One region of the Pseudoalteromonas sp. RB2-MNA-CIBAN-0110 genome, then DNA from elsewhere that is predicted to be linked to it. Evidence: predicted binding sites of a transcription regulator. Region 1 holds the regulator's gene; the other holds the start of a gene.
What was found. The regulator sigma-54, encoded in region 1, starts transcription at its own class of promoters, with help from an activator protein. The targets are predictions, from matches to a motif close to GTTGGCACGNNNNTNGNNT.
Positions count from the first base shown of each region.

Region 2: glnA (glutamate--ammonia ligase) is a predicted target of sigma-54. The motif match lies at 8,908-8,926, and genes of this name have one in related genera.

Region 1 is NZ_JBEOOQ010000014.1:69,659-80,382, forward strand. Features, by position in the region: gene kdsC (3-deoxy-manno-octulosonate-8-phosphatase KdsC) at 1-474, shown strand, start outside; gene lptC (LPS export ABC transporter periplasmic protein LptC) at 471-1,025, shown strand; gene lptA (lipopolysaccharide transport periplasmic protein LptA) at 1,015-1,560, shown strand; gene lptB (LPS export ABC transporter ATP-binding protein) at 1,557-2,282, shown strand; gene AAEY68_RS09155 (RNA polymerase factor sigma-54) at 2,352-3,851, shown strand; gene hpf (ribosome hibernation promoting factor) at 3,877-4,164, shown strand; gene ptsN (PTS IIA-like nitrogen regulatory protein PtsN) at 4,169-4,621, shown strand; gene rapZ (RNase adapter RapZ) at 4,640-5,485, shown strand; gene AAEY68_RS09175 (HPr family phosphocarrier protein) at 5,528-5,800, shown strand; gene mgtE (magnesium transporter) at 5,931-7,289, shown strand; gene AAEY68_RS09185 (protein disulfide oxidoreductase) at 7,346-7,897, shown strand; gene AAEY68_RS09190 (YgiQ family radical SAM protein) at 8,090-10,255, opposite strand; gene AAEY68_RS09195 (bifunctional diguanylate cyclase/phosphodiesterase) at 10,386-10,724, opposite strand, start outside.
Region 2 is NZ_JBEOOQ010000037.1:37,376-48,099, forward strand. Features, by position in the region: gene acnA (aconitate hydratase AcnA) at 1-1,397, opposite strand, end outside; gene AAEY68_RS16275 (hypothetical protein) at 1,600-2,028, opposite strand; gene AAEY68_RS16280 (RNA-binding S4 domain-containing protein) at 2,130-2,513, opposite strand; gene AAEY68_RS16285 (hypothetical protein) at 2,759-3,046, shown strand; gene AAEY68_RS16290 (hypothetical protein) at 3,103-3,768, shown strand; gene AAEY68_RS16295 (cyclic nucleotide-binding domain-containing protein) at 3,770-4,228, opposite strand; gene ntrC (nitrogen regulation protein NR(I)) at 4,258-5,643, opposite strand; gene glnL (nitrogen regulation protein NR(II)) at 5,658-6,728, opposite strand; gene AAEY68_RS16310 (DUF4124 domain-containing protein) at 6,811-7,332, opposite strand; gene glnA (glutamate--ammonia ligase) at 7,446-8,852, opposite strand; gene typA (translational GTPase TypA) at 9,360-10,724, shown strand, end outside.

The sequences.
Region 1 (10,724 bases):
GATATTGATGGTGTATTTTCTGATGGCCGTATTTATCTTGGTAATCAAGGTGAAGAGCTAAAAGCATTTAATACAAAAGATGGTTTTGGCATTAAAGCGCTTATAAACAGTGGCTTTGAAGTGGCTGTAATTACTGGTCGTCATTCACAAATAGTGCAACAACGTATGAGCAGCTTAACCGTACAGCATATTTATCAAGGCCAAGAAAATAAGCTCATTGCCTATCAAGAATTAAAAGACAAACTCAACCTTAGCGATGAACAAATTGCTTATATCGGTGATGATGGTCCTGACATGCCCGTTATGGAATTAGTCGGCTTTGCTGTTGCAGTAAATGATGCCCATCCACTTATTAAACGTTTATCACACTATGTAACGCAAATGCCTGGCGGCTTTGGTGCAGTAAGAGAGCTCACCGACTTACTTATGCTTGAAAATGGTAAAGCATTGACTACACAAGGCACTAGTTCATGAATGCAGCGCGCATAATATTAAGCGTTTTATTCATTAGCTGTATGGTTTGGCTTTGGTACCCTTATTTTACACAAACAAATATTGTGCCTCAGACTGAGCCTGAAGTTATTGCCAAGCCTGATTACATAGCCATAGAACTCAAACAAACAGCCTATGACGAACAAGGTAAAATTAGTCACAAAGTCACTGCGGCTAAAATGGAGCTATATCAACAATTAGGTTTTACGTTTTTTGAAAAACCTATTTTTACTTTATATAACGAAAAGCAAACGTGGCAAATAAATGCAGACGAAGCAACATTATACGAAGACAAACAATTAATTTTAGAAGGCAATGTGGTTGCCAAAAACTTAACCGATAACGCCATGATAGACAAAATCAATGCTGATAATATTCAGGTAGATATAAAGCTATTAACAATGCGTTCGGAGCAACCCGTTATCATCACTGGACCCAATTTAAAAATCACTGGTAAAGGCCTAGAAGCCGACTTAAAAACCGAAGTGATAAAACTAATTAACCATACGCGAACCATATATTATGACCAATAAAATATTAAAATCACTTATTATTCCTACACTTATACTAGCGTTTAATAGTAGTGCTGCAGAGCAAAACACGCAACCGACTGCAAATCAAATTTCAATAAGCGCCGATAAGCAAGAAGGTCAATTAAAAGCTAATGTCGGGATTTTTGAGAAAAACGTTGAAATTATTCACGGTAATCGCCGTATCACAGCCGACCGCTTAGAAGTACATAAACGCGATGAACTTGGTGATAATAAACAATTATTAATTGCTACAGGTAGCCCTGCGCACTTTGAAGAAAAGCAATCAGATGGCACGACTATGAGCGCCAGTGCTGACGAAGTACGTTATGATGTATCTAAGCGTTTTTTAACGCTTGTTGGTAATGCACAAGTATCGCAAGCGGGACAAAAAATAAATGCTAAAAGCATTACCTACGATATAGAGCAGCAGCTAATCAGTGCCGAAAAAGATGAAAACTCAACTGACCGCGTTCACACAATTTTAGTGCCAATCGAGACTAAAAAAAGTAAAAAAAGCGACAAAGGTCAACCATGAGCACATTAAAAGCAGAGCTATTAGCAAAGAGCTATAAAGGCCGTGAAGTTGTAAAAAACGTCGGCCTTGAAGTCAAAGCTGGCAGTATTGTTGGCTTACTTGGCCCTAACGGCGCAGGTAAAACCACCACGTTTTATATGATAGTAGGACTTGTACCTAGCGACAAAGGTAAAATATCGATAGACGATAACGATATTACTCTTTTACCTATGCATAGTCGTGCTAGATTAGGCATTGGCTACTTACCGCAAGAGTCTTCAATATTCAGAAAGCTGACTGTTTATCAAAACTTAATGGCCATTTTAGAAACGCGCAAAGAGTTAAATAAACAAGCTAGAGAAGACACTCTCGATAAATTATTAGATGAATTTAGCATACAACACATTCGTGATAGCCAAGGCATGGCATTGTCAGGTGGCGAACGTCGTCGTGTTGAAATAGCACGTGCGCTGGCAGCAGATCCTAAATTTATATTACTGGATGAACCATTTGCAGGTGTTGACCCGATTTCGGTGTTAGACATAAAGAAAATAATAGAACATCTTAAAAATCGTGGGATTGGTGTATTAATTACCGATCATAACGTAAGAGAAACCCTTGATGTTTGTGAAAAAGCCTACATTGTTTCTCATGGGGAGCTGATTGCATCAGGTACTCCAGAACACGTATTAAATGATAAAACAGTACGCGATGTTTACTTAGGCGAGCAATTTAGGCTGTAACATTTACGCCATGTCTTTAAGCATCTGCTAGTATTAATTATAACAACATAAAAGGATTGTTAGAGATACATGAGGCAATCACTACAGCTGCGCATGGGCCAGCAACTTACAATGACTCCACAGCTGCAACAAGCTATTCGTTTGTTGCAACTCAGTACATTGGATCTCCAGCAAGAAATACAAGAAGCTCTCGACAGCAACCCGCTATTAGAGGTTGAAGAAGCAGACTATTCAGAAGACGCTGCAGGTAAAAACGAGCAAAAAGCAGATACAGATGACATAACTGTTAGCGCATCTGCCGATGATGCTCCAAGCGAATACGAACAAGATAGTGGTGAAGCACTTGCAAAAGACACGCTAAGTGACGACATGGCTATGGATGTTAGTTGGGATGAGTACATGAGTGCCGCCCCAGCAGCATCATCGGGTCCGATGCCTGAAGACGAATCAATATACCAAGGCGCCTCTACTGAAACGCTCCATGAGTATTTAATGTGGCAGTTACAACTAACGCCATTTAGCCCTACAGACGAAGCTATTGCTATTGCTATTGTAGAAGCCGTCGATGATTCAGGTATTTTAACACTAAGCTGCGAAGAGATTTTAGAAAGCTTTAATCAAGAAAACGAAGATGATAACGAAGTCGAACTTGATGAAATTGAAGCTGTATTAAAACGCATCCAACTGTTTGATCCTGTTGGTATTGCTGCACGTAGTTTACAAGAGTGTTTGTGTATTCAGCTAAACCAGTTTGATAAAGAAACACCTTACATTAATGAAACAAAAATGATTTTAACCGAGCATATTGATTTATTAGCTGCTCGTGACTATCGTACATTAATGAAGAAAACTAAGCTCAAAGAAGAAGAGCTTAAAGAAGTAATGACATTAATACATACTCTTAGCCCTAAACCTGCAGATACTATTGTAAGAGAAGAATCTGAGTATGTTATTCCTGATGTGTCAGTTAAAAAAATCAAAGGCCGCTGGGTTGTTGAGTTAAACCCAGACAGCATGCCTAAAATTCGTGTTAATAGCCAATACGCGGCAATGTCTCGCACTGTAAAATCCAGTGGTGACAGCCAGTTTATTCGCTCGCATTTACAAGAAGCTAAATGGTTTATTAAAAGCTTAGAAAGTAGAAACGACACGCTATTAAAAGTAACAAATTGTATTGTTAAGCAACAACAAGGCTTTTTTGAACACGGTCCTGAAGCCATGAAACCAATGGTTTTAAATGATGTTGCTGAAATGGTAGAAATGCACGAATCAACAATTTCGCGCGTAACAACCCAAAAGTATATGCACACACCCCGTGGTATATTTGAGCTTAAATATTTTTTCTCAAGCCATGTAAGCACCGAAAACGGTGGTGAATGTTCATCTACAGCAATCCGTGCGCTTATCCGAAAATTAATCGCAGCAGAAAATTCAGCAAAACCATTGAGTGATAGCAAAATAGCGGATATATTGGCTGAGCAAGGAATTAAAGTAGCGAGACGTACAATCGCAAAATACCGCGAATCTCTGGCTATTCCACCGTCAAATCAACGTAAAAGTTTGATTTAAGACGCAAAAAAAGAGGGTAATGCTTATGCAACTAAACTTAACTGGTCGTCACGTAGAATTAACCGATTCACTAAGAGACTATATTAATACCAAATTTGCGAAGCTAGAAAGACACTCTGATCATATTAATAATGTTCATGTCATTCTCGATGTAGAAAAATTAAATCAAAAAGCAGAAGCCACCATACACGTAAGCGGTGCTGAGCTATTTGCCTCTACAGAACATCAAGATATGTATGCCGCCATTGACTCGTTGATCGACAAGCTCGATCGACAAGTAATTAAACACAAAGAGAAGCTTGCTCGACACTAATATGATGAAATTAAGCTCACTTATATGCCAGGACTGCAGCAAAGCTGCGGTCCTTTTTAATAGCAAAAAAAGAATTTTAGAGTTCATTAGCGAACTTGCTCACGACAAACTTCCGTATTTACCGCAACAAGATATTCTTAATGCTTTAATGAGCAGAGAGAAACTCGGTAGTACAGGTATAGGGCGTGGCATTGCCATTCCTCATGGAAGAATGAGCGGTGCAGAAGAGCCTTTGGCTTTAGTACTCGTTAGCGAAACTCCAATAAATTTTGATGCAATCGATAATCGCCCTGTTGATATTTTCGTCGCACTCATCGTACCAGATGGCGATAACCAGCAGCACTTAAAGACTCTAGCAACCATTGCTGATAAACTAAACAACAAAGATTTTTGTAAACAGTTACGCAGTGCAAAATCAGATACTGAGCTTTACCAAGTTATTGTCAATCAATCATAGTTTTATAAAGGGTGTTAAATGGAGTTAATTATCATAAGCGGCCGCTCTGGTTCTGGAAAGTCGGTTGCTTTACGCGTTGTAGAAGATTTAGGTTATTATTGCGTAGATAATATTCCAGTTAACTTGCTTCCTTCATTAGTTCGCAGTGTGTCTGATAGCTATGATAAAATTGCTGTTAGCATTGATGTGCGTAACATCCCTAAGCAACAAGATGAATTTAACGATATTCTTGAATACTTGCCTGGCTTTGCAAAACCTACTTTATTTTATTTAGATAGCGACGATCAAACATTGATCAAACGTTTTTCTGAAACTCGTAGATTACACCCACTATCAATTGACTCGTTGCCTCTTGATTTAGCCATCAAAAAAGAAAAAGAATTACTTGATGTATTAATCACCCGCGCCGACTTTATGATAGATACAACTGATTTAAGCGTTCATCAACTTGCTGAATCTATTCGTGAAAAGATTTTAGGTAAAAAAGATAAGCAACTGATTGTCACGTTTGAATCGTTTGGTTTTAAATACGGTATACCAAAAGAAGCAGATTACGTATTTGATGCACGCTTTTTACCCAATCCACATTGGGAACCTGAATTAAAACCTTTAAATGGGTTAGATCAACCTGTTAAAGATTATTTGGCCAATCACAGCATAGTGCAAAAATTCACATGGCAAATTCAAACATTTGTACAAACATGGTTACCGCACTTAGAGCGAAATAACCGCAGTTATTTAACCATTGCCATTGGGTGTACAGGCGGACAACATCGCTCTGTATATTTAGCGCAAACTATCGGTGAAAGTTTTGCAATGACACATCCCAATGTGAAAATTCGCCATCGCGAACAAGAAAAATAATATAGCTGAATAATCACCTGTTCAGCTTAGGTAGAGTAAGTTATGCATTGTGAAGACACTTTTTTAATAAAAAACAAATTAGGATTGCACGCCAGAGCAGCCACAGTGCTTGCCCAATTGGCAGTGCAGTTTGATGCGACAATTACATTATTTCAAGATGACAAAGAAGCTGCAGGCGATAGCGTACTTGCATTAATGTTACTTGAAAGTAGCCAAGGCAAAGAAGTAAAAGTTGTATGTAAAGGCCCCGATTCTGAGCAAGCTTTACATGCTGTTGGAGAATTAATAGCACAACGTTTTAATGAACAAGAATAAACAGTTATAAAAATAATGCTCGCATTACTAATGCCCCAACTAAAACAGATATATAAAATAAATACGGTTAGTGACGCCAGTTAACTCACCTCTCCCCATAAAGTAATATAAAAATTTATAAAGGACGCCAATGCCTGAAGCTTTTGAACAAGATTACCCACTACAGCAACTAAAACAGGTGACTAAGTCACTCAATAGTGGTCAATTTGTTCAAGTTAGGCGCATGCTCGCAAAAACAGCTCCTTGTGATACCGCATTATTATTAGAATCATCACCACATAAAATTCGCCGACTCCTTTGGCAGTTGGTTGATCCTGATGTGCAAGGTGATGTTCTTGAAGAACTATCAGAAGATGTTCGTTTAGGCATTATTGCCCAAATGGAACCTAAGCACATTGCAGCCGCAACCGAAGATATGGGCCACGATGACTTAGGTGAAGTATTACGTAGTCTGCCAGACACCGTTTATAAAGACGTTGTTAGCGCGATGGACATTCAAGACCGTGAGCGTGCAACACAAGCACTTTCGTATCAAGAGCGTTCTGCTGGCGCGCTAATGAACACCGATACGGTGACCATTCGCCCTGATGTTACGCTTGATGTTGTACTTAGGTATATTAGGCTACGTGGCGAGTTACCAGAAGGTACCGATGACTTGTACGTTGTTGATAAGCATAACTGCTTTATAGGCGCTTTATCGCTGAGTACATTATTAACTAACCCGCCAGAAAAGATTGTTCGCGATTTAATGGATGAAGATTGTGAATCCATTCCAATCTCAATGGATGAAAGTGAAGTCGCGCAATTATTTGAACGTCATAATTGGATATCGGCCCCCGTAGTCGATGATAACGATCAGCTCCTTGGCCGTGTCACTATCGATGACATCGTTGACGTAATCCGAGAAGATGCTGAGCATAGTTTATTGGGCTTAGCCGGCCTTGATGATGAAGAAGATACCTTTGCGCCAGTACTAAAAAGCTCTAAAAAACGCTCAGTTTGGTTAGGTGTCAACTTACTAACTGCACTTGCAGCTGCTTTTGTAGCTAGCTTTTTTGAAGGCACTTTAGATGTTTTACCTATTTTAGCTGTACTTAACGGTATTGTCCCTTCTATGGGCGGTGTTGCAGGTAGCCAATCATTAACGCTTGTTATTCGTGGTATTGCGGTAGGCCATATAAATCAAACTAACCAACGCTTTTTAATGATGAAAGAGCTTGCTATTGGCGCGTTAAACGGTGTTTTGTGGTCGTTGTTAATAGCAGGTGTTATTGCCCTATGGCAATGGGATTTTATGCTTGGTGGCGTACTCGCCTTCGCTATGTTTATGAACTTAGTGGTGGCAGGTGTTGCTGGTGCGAGTATCCCTATTATTCTTAAAAGAATGAATATAGACCCAGCACTTGCAGGGAGTGTGGTGCTAACCACGGTGACAGATATTGTGGGTATATTCGCCTTTTTAGGTACTGCTACTTGGTTGCTGGTTTAAATTAGAAACCTTTGCAAATAACTAAAGTAAAAAACACTTAGGGTAAAGCTGCAACTATGACAACGGATATCAAAAATAAAAAAGACACACCTAAAAAAACGCCAAAACAAAAAGGCCTATCAATATTAAAAAGTGTGTTGATATATGGTTTCATATTTTTCGTAATTTATAACGCTGTAAATTGGTGGCGACAACCTGTTATGCCAGCAAATCCTCAATTACAATTAATAGATTATAAAGGGCAAAACATTGATTTGTCAGCAATGGGCCAAGATAAACCAACACTTGTCTATTTTTGGGGAACTTGGTGCCCTATTTGTAGCATTACCTCCCCTTCCATAAACGAACTCGCAAACGAGAATAACTACCCTGTCGTGAGCATCGCAATAAAATCAGGCTCGGATCAAAAACTACATGAGTATCTAAATGATCATGGCTACAGTTTTACCACTGTCAACGATCAACACGGTGAGATATTTGCCGATTGGCAAGGGCAAGTCACGCCATCTTATATAATCTTAAAAGATAATAAAATGACGCAAGGGCTAACAGGCATTCAGCCGTTATGGTCACTTAAATTACGTTTGTGGTTATCATCAACGTTTTAAGAAAAAACTAACTGCAAGTATATAGGCACTAAATATGTGCTATCTCAAGAGGGGTTTCTAAAAGCTCGCTCTTTATCACCTACAATAATATAGATAATAAAGAGCAAGGTTTACTTAATTTACGTATTAAAAAGGTTTTAAAAAACCTTAGCGTAATTAAACTAATCTACTAGTTGTTATTAGATTGAATCACTAACGTGTACTTTGACGATTACCGCCTACTTTTGGTTTAGTGTTTGCCTTTTTAAATTGGCTAAAACCGGTATGTCGCGTTAGTGCAGGACGTCCGCCTTTACCTGCTTTTTCATCACGCCCTTCTTCAGGCACTAAACAGTTAGGCCCTTTACCAATTAAATTAGCTTTACCCATTTTACGCAGTGCTTCACGTATCATCGGCCAACCTGCTGCATCATGGTAGCGTAAAATAGCTTTATGTAATCTACGTTGGCGAGCACCTTTAGGTACTGGAACAACTTCTGTATTGTTTTTTATATTACGTAAAGAGTTCATTTCTGTGTGGTAAATAGTCGTCGCATTAGCCATCGGTGATGGGTAAAAATTTTGTACCTGATCAAGCTTAAAGTCGTTTGATTTAAGCCATAAAGCCATGTTTACCATGTCTTCATCTTTTGTCCCTGGGTGAGCAGATATAAAGTAAGGAATTAAATACTGCTTTTTACCGGCTTCTTTAGAGTACTTATCAAATAATTCTTTAAATTGATCGTACGCCCCCATACCTGGTTTCATCATTTTTGATAATGGACCATCTTCTGTATGCTCTGGCGCTATTTTTAAGTAGCCACCTACATGATGCGTTACTAATTCTTTAACGTAACGCGGGTCGCGTACAGCTAAGTCGTAACGAACACCAGAAGCAATCAATACCTTTTTGATACCCTTAACTTCACGTGCTTTTTTGTATAAGTCTATTGTTGGCGTATGATCTGTATCCATATGCTTACAAATTTCAGGATACACACATGATAAACGTCTACAGGTACTTTCTGCCTTTTTGCTAGTACAACGCAGTTTATACATATTTGCCGTTGGGCCACCTAAATCAGAGATAACACCAGTAAAACCGGGTACCTTATCTCTAATCTGTTCAATTTCTTCAATAATTGATTCTTGCGAACGACTTTGAATAATACGCCCTTCATGCTCCGTAATTGAGCAAAACGAACAACCTCCAAAACAGCCGCGCATAATATTAACTGACGTTTTTATCATGTCGTAAGCAGGAATTTTAGAGTCGCCGTAACTTGGGTGAGGAATACGCTGATACGGTAAACCAAACACAGCATCCATCTCATGTGTTTCTAATGGGTATGCTGGCGGGTTTACCCAAATAGAACGATCGCCGTGTCGCTGAAACAGTGCTCTTGCACAACCAGGATTTGTTTCTTGATGTAGAATACGCGAAGCGTGGGCGTATAAGGGTTTGTTAACACTTACTTGCTCATAAGCAGGTAACTTAACGTAAGTTTTTTCCCATGGCTTAGGTCGCGCAGGCTGAACCATAATCGGTTTTGCAGCTTCTGCCTTTAAGTCTATACCCGCTTGTTTAAATTCAGATTTACTACAGCCAACATCATCAGCGCCGTATGGATTTGGAATAGGGTCGATTTTACCAATTTTATCTATAGCGGTGGAGTCACTTCCACGCCAACCTGGTAAAGGTTCTTTTCTGATAACAGCCGTGCCGCGAATATCTTGAATAGTATCCATTGTTTCGCCTGCGGCAATACGGTGTGCAACTTCAACTAACGGACGCTCTGCGTTACCGTAAATTAAAATATCAGCTTTTGCATCAAACAAAATACTACGACGTACTTTTTCTTGCCAATAGTCGTAATGAGCTATACGACGAAGACTCGCTTCAATACCGCCAATAACAATTGGGATACCTTTGTATGCTTCACGGCATTTTTGCGAGTAAATCATTACGGCGCGATCTGGACGTTTACCACCTACGTTATCTGGCGTGTAAGCATCATCGTGGCGCATACGCTTTTCAGCTGTATAGCGATTGATCATCGAATCCATGTTGCCAGCTGTTACACCAAAAAATAAATTCGGTCTGCCTAGTTCCATAAATGCATCTTTAGAGTCCCATGCTGGCTGGGCAATAATCCCCACTCTAAAGCCTTGCGCTTCAAGTACACGGCCAATTACCGCCATACCAAAACTAGGATGATCGACGTACGCGTCGCCACTAATTATTATTATGTCGCAGCTATCCCAGCCAAGTGCATCCATTTCTTCACGTGTAGTTGGTAAAAATGGCGCGGTGCCATAACATTCAGCCCAGTATTTAGGGTATGAAAATAAGGCGCGCTTAGCTTTGAGTGTGCTCATAATTGTGGCCGTAGAATAACAAAAGGCGCGAATTATACCCTACTAAATTGTTTATATATACAAAGTAGTCAAAGCATATCGCGCCTTAAATTCTAAATCGTTCATTAGCTTAAATAATAAGTTAATCTTTTTAGCGTTTATTTATAAATTCTATTAATTCATTTTCAGGCATGGGTTTAGCATACATAAAACCTTGTACTTCATCGCATCCTAAATTTTTTAAGAACTGGGCTTGCTCTTGTGTTTCGACCCCTTCAGCAATTGTTTTTAAGCCCAACTTAGCACCAAGTGATATAACTAAGGCAGCAATAGCGCCAGTGTCGTCATTTGATAAATCTTTAATAAATGCACGATCTATTTTCAACCGATCCAAAGGTAAACTTTGAATGTAACTCAGCGACGAAAAACCAGTACCAAAGTCATCAATAGCAACTTCCATTCCGAGTTCTTTTAGCTCGCTTAGCGTACT
Region 2 (10,724 bases), on a different contig from region 1:
CTCGGATTAGAAGTATTGGTACAGCTAGTAATTGCGGCAATAACACAAGCGCCATCGTTTAGCTCAAACTCTTGGCCTTTAAATTTAACTTTAGCGGCGCCCATAAACTGCGCTTCGTTAACTGGTTCGTCTGGGTTTGTTGTTGGCCCTTCGCCTTCTATACGAGCTTGTTCTTCGTCGCTATTATCACGACGAGCCATACGTTCATCTTGAAAGTTTTTTAAATGCTGGCTAATCACTTCACTAGCCTTGTCTAGGGAAATTCTATCTTGTGGTCGTTTAGGGCCTGCAAGGCTTGGTACAACATCACCTAGTTTAAGCTCGAGTGTATCGGTATAGCTAGCTTCGTCACCATCGTTACGCCATAAGCCTTGATGTTTAGCGTAATCCTCAATTACCTTTAGGTGACTTTCATCGCGGTTTGTTAAGCGAAGATAGTTAATGGTCTCATCATCAATTGGGAAAATACCACACGTAGCGCCGTATTCTGGTGCCATATTCGCTATGGTTGCTCTATCGGCAAGTGGTAAGTCGGCAAGGCCATCACCATAAAACTCTACAAATTTACCCACTACACCATGGTTACGCAGTATTTCGGTTACCGTTAACACTAAATCTGTAGCGGTAGTACCTTCAGGTAAGCGGCCGCTTAGCTTCATACCGACTACTTGTGGAATGAGTAAGCTAATTGGCTGACCAAGCATGGCTGCTTCAGCTTCAATACCGCCTACACCCCAACCAAGCACACCTAAGCCATTAATCATGGTGGTGTGAGAGTCAGTCCCTACAAGCGTATCTGGGTAAGCGAATTTTTTGCCGTCGCGCTCTTCATTAAAAACAACGCGCGCTAAGTATTCTAGGTTTACTTGGTGGACAATACCGGTTGCTGGTGGCACTACTTTTAAATTATCAAAAGCGGTTTGTCCCCAACGTAAAAATTCATAACGTTCTTTATTTCGGTCGTATTCAAGTTTTGCATTTAAATCAAATGCACCATCATTTCCGTAGCCATCTACTTGTACCGAATGGTCAATAACAAGTTCAGCAGGTGATAACGGGTTTATTTTTGCAGGATCACCACCTAGTTTTTCCATTGCGTCACGCATCGCGGCTAAATCTACAATAGCGGGTACACCGGTAAAATCTTGCATAACAACACGGGCGGGAGTAAAGGCAACTTCAGATGCAGGCTTTGCTTGAGGATCCCAATTAAGAAGGGCTTGAATGTCTTGTTCTTTTATATTTGCGCCATCTTCGTTACGAAGCAGGTTTTCAAGTAATACTTTTAAGGAAAAGGGCAGTCGTTTCGCTTTGTCGCCAAGTCCTTTTAGAGAATGAATATGATATTGCTCACCATTTATTGTGAGTTGATGTTGGGTATCGAAACTATTATTCATTATTTGCCCCTTTATGAATTAGAAAAATATTTTGAAGAGTGACCTCTGTAGTGTTCGAGTTGCAAAGTACATACCAGTGTAAAAAATCGTGTTTAGAGAATGAATTTTGTACAGTTACTATAGTAGAGATGATGCTGAAAAGTTTAATTTCAAGAGATGATTTGAAAGAGGTAGGGTCAAAAGTTATTTCGACCCTTATTAATTACTGTAACCAACCGTGTTGCTTACCTTTAATACTCAAACAAAGTAAAGCGATGGCAATAACGATTACAAAAATAGGCATAAATACAGCACTTGCGCCAAGTAGCTCAATACTGTTTATGACCACAAAATTATAATATTGCTGAATTAAAATAGCGCCGAGCGATAGCGCAAAAGTAGGTGTTGCCAGCGCGTTTTTAGCAAGTAAAAACAGACAACCAAAAGTGCTTCCAAATACAGCTATAGCAAATGCAATAGTTGACCAAATAGGAACGTTAGAGTAGGCAGCTTGTTGATCTAGTGGAAGTTTACTTATCATTTCGGGTGTCATCATCATGTGCATAGCAAATGCAATAACGCCAAGTAAGTTCCATACGAGTGCCGCCCATACCACGGACTTAAACCAATTTTCAGGTGTTTTGACAGACATTTTATAACCTTGTTTTTATTATTATTAACTAGGTTATTAAAGAGTAAAAAGGCCAACTATACAAGTTGACCTTTTTATATAAAAAGAGGGCTTTTAAATGCTTAACCAAATGAAATAGGACGACGACCTGTTTTATCATCTACTTTTGGTTTTTTAGTTCGCTTACGCTTACTTTTAGCTGGCTGATTTGTTGGTTGTGGTGCAGCTTGCTTTGACTCTGCTTGAGTTTGTACCGCAGGTTTTTCTGCAGGGTTTGCGTCTTCACTTAGCGCAAGTTTAAAAAATTCGCCATCAAATTCTAATACATCGCCACTGTATAATTTTTTCCGCTTTATTGTACAAATTTCATGGTTAACACCCACATAGCCTTCGGTAATTAGGTTTTTAGCTTGGCCGCCACCTTCAACTAAGTTTAGTACTTTTAATAATTTACAGAGCTCAATCGGCTCTTCTTCTAATTCTATTTCTATATATTCTTCGTTCATATTTGCTCTCGGTGGGGTAACGCACAAGCTGTAGTATAAAGGCTTGCAGCTACTTTTGCACCAAAGCAAGTGACTTTCGCTAATTGTAATACTTAAATAGCTATGAAATTTTTTATGTATTTTATCTGTCTTTAAAAAAACTGAAGCAATTGAAGAGTAACCTTTGCAGCAGTTAATTTTACGTATGGCCTGCTAATTGCTAAAACTTTGGCGGATTAAATAGTTTTCATTAAATGGAGTAGGAAATGGGCGTAAGATTGGCAATGAAAAAAGAGCTAATGGGATTAGACAATTCAGGTATGTTAACTGCTGACGATGTTAGAGAGCACCTTGCTAATTCTGTAAAAAAGCAAGCTGATCAAGATGAGCGCGGTTTTTCTGTAATTTCAAAGTTCAATGATACCCATAGCCGTTTAGTTAGTGGTGATGCCACGAGAAAAACAAAACTCGAGTTTGAACGTCATCGTTTATTTAAAGAAGTTTTATATACTCGCAAAAGTGTTGATGCTTGGTTAGATAGCCAAACAAATTAAATTGCGATAAATAGTTACCTTTAATAGACTACAATTGTAATCAAAAAGGGGTAACTATGAAAAATGGAATTTTAATATGTGTGTTGGCATTACTATTAGCTGCGTGCCAACAACCTACCGTGTATGTATTTAGTGAAAACTTGCAAGATGAACAGCGCAACCAGCTCGATGCTGCGCTAAAAACACAATCGCTCCCTTATGAATATGTAGAGCTGGCAATCCCACCTGATTTTGGTGAGGCTACATTACTCTTATCAAGTGACAAAATTTACCCAAAAGAGACTGAGCAGTTAGCTACTATTATGCAGGGGCTAGGTTACGAGCCACAAGTTAACTATACAACGCGTTCAAATCATTTTTATGGTGATGGCAATATAGGCTTTTATCTAAAAAATGCAGTGGCGGGTACAACCTTTGTTATGCCTAAAAAGTTACGAACAACTCAATGCAGCGAAGACAAGTACAATGATTTACTCGTCACATTTACAGATAAATATGCTGACTTTAGCTTACCCAGTGGCGCTGTTGTAAGGTTAGGTTGGGAGTTTTTATACGGTTACGTTGTCATTTATTATAAAACCTATTCGCAAACATATCGCCACTCGCAACCACTTATAAATACGCCCTTTGGCGATAAACCATCAGATACTTACACGTTTACAGCCCATGTTAGTAACCCCAGTTGGCTTGATTGCTCATTGCAAATTGTTTATATGGACTGAACTAACCGTGAGTTTCTATATGCTCGCTTAGTTTGGCAATGCGCAGACTCATACCTTCTATAATTCGGTCTTTAATTTTTTCGCGGATAACATTAGGTAAACGAGTGAGTGCTTCAGGGGTAATAGCGAGGACTATACTGTCGGTTTTAGCGCGAGCGCTAGTACTACGCTCTCGGTTATTTATAAAGGCACCTTCACCTATAAATTCACCGGGCTCTATAGTGCCAAGTTCTAGCAAATGATTATGTTTAAATACTAATAACGCGCCGCTAAGTACAATGTACAAACGTTTGTCGTTATCGTATTGCTTAAATAAAAATTGATGCTGGCTTACTAAATACAACAGGCCGAACGACTCTAATAAGACTTGGCGCTCGCTGAGCGTAAATTCTTTAAAAAAGTGCAGCCTGTTTATAATTTCCATTTGTTTGAATAATGGAATATGTTCGATTAGCTTCATCAATAACCAAATGTGTTAAAAGCGTTTAATCAGCTAATATTGCGCTCTTTTAATTTTCGGGTCAACGTGTTGCGTCCCCAACCAATTTTTATAGCAGCATCTTGCTTATGACCAGAACAATTAGCCAGTGCGGTTTTAATTAAGCGAGTTTCTAGCTGGGCTTGAATGTCAGGCCAAATATTTTCTTTGCCTTGTTTAAGCTCTTGATTAAGCCATTGCTGAAACGCATCTAGCCAATCACCTTCTTCCTGGGTTGGCGAAGCATCCAGAATCTCTGGCGGTAAGTCTTGCTCGCTTACAAGCTCACCCGGTGCCATTACAGTAAGCCAGCGACAGGTGTTTTCTAATTGGCGTACATTGCCTGGCCAATTAAATAAGCGTAATTGCTCAGTTGCCTTAGGGCTCAGCACTTTGCTTTCTACTTGTAGCTCTTTAGCGCTTTTATGTAAAAAGTGTTGCGATAAGCTTTCTATATCTTCAGTACGCTCTCGAAGAGCAGGTAAACGTAGGCGCACAACATTAAGACGATGGAATAAATCATCCCTAAACTTGCCCTGTTTAACTAAATCTTCAAGGTTTTGGTGCGTAGCCGCAATAATACGCACATCTACTTTTATACTTTGATGGCCACCAACGCGATAAAACTCACCATCGGCAAGAACGCGTAATAAACGTGTTTGTACATCAAGTGGCATATCACCAATTTCATCTAAAAATAGTGTGCCGCCATTGGCTTGCTCAAAGCGGCCTTTACGCACGCTGTCGGCGCCCGTAAATGCGCCTTTTTCGTGGCCAAATAACTCTGACTCAACAAGCTCTTTTGGAATGGCTGCCATGTTAAGTGCAATAAATTGATTTTCTTTACGTGGGCTATGATTGTGCAGCGCACTGGCGACAAGTTCTTTACCTGTTCCAGATTCGCCATTTATTAATACGCTCATGCTAGAGGCCGATAGTTTACCTATCGCTCTAAACACTTCTTGCATTGCGGGCGCTTCACCAATTATGTGGGCACTTTTTGGTGGAGCTTGCTTTCGCTTAGTTTTTTTAGTGGAGTTTGCTCTGCATGCGCTTTCGACTAGCGCCACTGCTTCGTTTAAATCAAACGGCTTAGCGAGGTATTCAAAAGCACCTTTTTGGAATGCATTTACAGCTGAGTCTAAATCTGAGTGCGCAGTCATTATAATAACCGGCAGCCCAGGGTTTTGCTCTGCAATAAGTTCAAGCAACGCCATACCATCCATACCAGGCATTCGTACGTCAGAAACTAAAACAGTAGGTTGGCTAAACTTTAGTGCGCTTAGTACATCTTGCGCATTAGCAAAGCTCTCTGTGTTAAACCCTGCACGGGTTAGTGCTTTTTCAAGTACAAATCGAATAGAAGCATCATCATCTACAAGCCAAACTGTTTTCATGCAAACTCCAAACATTAATCTGCAAAGGGCAGATAGATATTAAATTCAGTATGTCCAGGCCAGCTATCACATTCTATATAGCCATCATGTTGATCTATCAGTGTTTGCGCTATTGAGAGTCCTAACCCAGAGCCACCTTCTTTATTGGTGATCATAGGGTAGAACAGTGTTTCGCGTACACTGGGATCAATACCTGGTCCGTTATCAGATATTTGGATCAACAAGGCTTTTTTAGGTGCTTTACCTGGGCGACGATGTTGATGATTAATGCGGGTTTTTATTGTTATTTCACCGCCATCTACAAGCGCCTGTTGGGCATTTCGAACAATGTTTAATACCACTTGCTGAATTTTGCCTTGATCAATGTATACATCAGGAATACTCGGGTCGTAATCTTTAACTAAGCTAATGTTAGAACAATTATCTAACGTACTTAGCCTTGCAACTGATTCAAGTGATTGATGTATATTGCCATACGATTTTTGAGGAAGTTGATTGGGCCCCAAAAGCCTATCTACTAGCTCGCGTAATCGGTCGGCTTGCTCAATGATGAGCTCAGCACATTGATCTCTTTCTTGTTGATCAACCTCATACTGCAATAACTGCGCCGCTCCGCGAATTCCACCTAAAGGATTTTTAATTTCGTGAGCTAACCCTCTAATTAGGTTTCGGGCAGCTTGATATTGATGCATTTGATTAGACGCTTGGTCGTGCTTAATTTCGTCATCGGTTTGGCGCCACTCAAATAAAATATAAAGCGAGCCATTAAACTTAATTTGTCGTGTACTTACGGCTACTTTTGCATGGCGAGAATCGCTAAAAACCACGTCAGCTCTATGCTGCTGGCAATCTACGCCTTCAACTAGTGAGTATTGTTCTATACGCTGTAAATCGATTGAATGGTAGTTAAAAAGGCTATCAAACGGTTGATCTAATAGGCGCTTATTACCAAGGCCAAGCAGCTCGCTAGTACTAGTATTGGCATATACAACGGTGAAGTTTTTATCAAGTAACATGATAGCGGTTGTTTGATTTTGCCAAATGGCATCGAGTAGCTCAGGGCTAAAGTTTTTATTATTAATCATAGCTGCACCATTTTAGTGCGTGGATGTTTGCAAGCAAGTTATATGGTTAAATACACTGCTGCACGTTTAGTAATGCCCCAATTTAGTTACCTAGGTTTAGCCCTTTTCGGTGCATAAAAAATATGCAGGGTTCGCTTGTAGCAATAACTTGGTTTTTACTATTAAAAAGCTTTAATTGTAGCGTGTGCTGACCACGTTCTACATCTCTAATTGCAAAGGTTGAGCTGTCACTGGCTGGGCCGTGTGCTTTACCATCAATAAAAAGTTGTATAGTAAAACCAGTTTCAAAGCGTGGTTTTATTCGGCTAGTTACATAAACAGTGCCGGTATTTTCACGAATAGTCTGGTTATGATCAGGTGAGGAAATAGCAATACTAAAGGCCGCTTGTTGAGGCTGAGGTTGCTCGTCAAAAATGTCAGTATTTGTTGCAGGCATATTAAGATCTTGGCTGGTGAGCTTTACCTCTTGGGCCCCTTTATGAGGGGTGTCTGAGAACACTAATACGCCATTTTTATCTTTCCAAGCGTATATTTTTGTTTCACCGGCATAACCATAATTACTTAATCCTAAAGTAATTAATAGTAATAAAATCTTGTTATTCACTCTGCAGCCCTGCATTTTTATCGGTAACTTAACTTTAGTGGAGATTGACTAATTTTACCATTAAAAAAGCCCGCAAAGCGGGCTTGAGAACACACATATTTTTTACAGCTTAATTAACAGCTGTAGTACATTTCAAACTCAACTGGGTGAGTTGTCATGTTAAGCTTTTCAACTTCTTGAGACTTAAGTGAGATGTAAGCATCGATTAAGTCATCAGTGAATACGCCACCTTGAGTTAAGAATTCACGGTCTGCGCTAAGTGCAGATAGTGCTTCGTCAAGTGATGCTGCAACAGTTGGAATTTCTGCTGCTTCTTCAGCTGGTAAGTCGTATAAATCTTTATCCATAGCATCGCCAGGATGGATCTTGTTTTTGATACCATCAAGGCCAGCCATAAGCATTGCTGAGAAAGCAAGGTATGGGTTAGCAGTTGGATCCGGGAAGCGTACTTCAATACGACGACCTTTTTCAGATGGAACCACTGGGATACGGATTGATGCAGAACGGTTACGTGCAGAGTATGCAAGCATAACTGGTGCTTCAAAACCTGGTACTAAACGTTTGTACGAGTTAGTAGACGCATTTGCGAAAGCGTTAATTGCTTTAGCATGCTTGATGATGCCGCCAATGTAGTAAAGTGCATCTTCAGAAAGACCGCCGTACTTATCGCCAGCAAAAAGGTTAACACCGTCTTTAGCTAAAGACTGGTGACAATGCATACCAGAACCGTTATCACCAACAACTGGCTTAGGCATAAACGTTGCTGTTTTACCGTATAAGTGAGCCATGTTATGGATAACATATTTCATTTCTTGAATTTCATCCGCTTTTAATACCATTGTATTAAAGCGAGTAGCGATTTCGTTTTGACCTGCTGTTGCTACTTCGTGGTGATGTGCTTCTACTACTTGGCCCATTTCTTCTAGAACTAGACACGTAGCTGAACGCCAATCTTGGAAGTCATCAACTGGAGCAACAGGGAAGTAACCGCCTTTAACACCTGGACGGTGACCAGTGTTGCCATCTGCATATTCTTTATCTGAGTTCCAAGCAGCTTGCTTAGAATCAATTTTGTACATAGAACCAGACATATCTGATTTGTATTTAACATCGTCAAATACGAAAAATTCTGGCTCAGGGCCAAATAAAACAGTGTCTGCAATGCCTGTAGAACGCATGTAATCTTCAGCACGCTTAGCAACAGAACGCGGGTCGCGCTCATAGCCTTGTAGTGTAGAAGGCTCTACTACGTCACAACGTAAAATTAATGTCGCTTCTTCAGTGAAAGGGTCTAGTTTGATTGACTCAGGAACTGGCATTAATACCATGTCTGATTCGTTTATGCCTTTCCAGCCTGCAATTGAAGAACCGTCGAACATTTTACCGTCTTCGAAAAAATCTTCATCAACTTGGTGATGAGGAATCGATACATGTTGCTCTTTACCCTTAGTGTCAGTAAAGCGTAAATCAATGAACTTGACGTCATTTTCTTTAATAAAATCTAAAACCGATTGTGACATGTGTCCTCCAACTATTGGGTTTTGTTATTGCTGCATAATTGCTTTGGTATTTACTAAGCTGATTTTGTGCCATTATTGTAACTGGCTGTTTATAAATTAAAAAAATATCATTGCATCAAAATGGAATATATAAACGCACCATATTGGTGCGTAAATATTCCATTTTAGTGCAAAATTTACAGAGCGTAATTTGTTGTTAATTTAATCAGCTGAAATTAGCATAACCTAAATGTAAAAGAGTAACAAAAAGATCGGAAAAATAGCCAAAAAGACTGTTTTTCAAAAAAATATTGAAATTTAATTCATATAATTGTCATATATAAAACAGATACTTAGTAAAAGTATTGAGAAAGTTTTAAAATATGTATTGGATAAACTTTCATCCATGTCATTAATGAGGGATAATATGCGCCCTTTTAAATCCTATGCTGGGACATCTCGCGAAAGCGTGGATGAGTGCGTAGATCTTGCAGGATCATTGAGAATTTAATTTCTCTGAGTAAATATATGAGCATCGAAAAGTTAAGAAATATAGCGATTATCGCGCACGTTGACCACGGTAAAACAACTCTGGTTGACAAACTACTTGAGCAATCAGGTACATTAGAAACACGCGGCGGTAACGAAGAGCGCGTGATGGACTCAAACGACATTGAGAAAGAACGTGGTATTACCATTTTGGCTAAAAACACAGCCATCTCTTGGAACGACTACCATATCAATATCGTAGATACTCCGGGACACGCCGATTTCGGTGGTGAAGTTGAACGCGTACTTTCGATGGCTGACTCAGTATTATTACTTGTTGATGCTCAAGAAGGTCCAATGCCACAAACGCGTTTCGTTACGCAAAAGGCATTCGCGCAAGGCTTAAAGCCAATCGTAGTTATCAATAAAATTGATAAGCCAGGTTCACGTCCTGATTGGGTTATGGATCAAATCTTTGATTTATTCGACAACCTTGGCGCAACTGACGAACAGTTAGATTTTAAAGTAATCTACGCTTCAGCTATCAACGGCTGGGCAACACTAGATTTAGACGTACCATCAGACAACATGGAACCTATGTTCAAGATGATCGTTGACGAAGTATCACCACCGGATGCAGATCCTGAAGGTGACTTCCAAATGCAAATTTCTCAACTAGATTACAACTCTTATGTTGGTGTAGTTGGTATTGGTCGTATTAAACGTGGTTCTGTTGCTCCTAACCAACAAGTTACTATTATCAGTGCTGATGGCACTACACGTAATGGTAAAATTGGCGCAGTACAAAGCTACTTAGGTCTTGAACGTATCGAAACTGATAGAGCTTACGCTGGTAACATCGTAACTGTAACAGGTATTGGTGAGCTTAAGATTTCTGATACAGTTTGTTTCCCAGGAAACGTTGAAGCATTACCACCACTAAGTGTTGATGAGCCAACTGTAACAATGACATTCTCTGTAAATAACTCACCTTTCTGTGGTAAAGAAGGTAAGTTTGTAACGTCACGTAATATCCGTGAACGTTTAGACAAAGAATTAGTACACAACGTAGCACTTCGCGTTGAAGATACTGGTAGCCCAGATAGCTTCCGTGTTTCTGGTCGTGGTGAATTACACCTAGGTATCTTAATCGAGAACATGCGTCGTGAAGGTTACGAGCTTTCAGTTTCTCGTCCAGAAGTTATCTTACGTACTGTAGATGGCGTTCTAGAAGAACCGTTTGAAACAGTTACTATTGACTGTCAAGACGAGCACCAAGGTTCTGTTATGGAGCAAGTTGGCCTACGTAAAGGTGAACTTACTAACATGACTCCAGATGGCAAAGGGCGTATGCGTTTAGATTTCATGATCCCTAGCCGTGGTTTAATTGGTTTCCAAACTGAT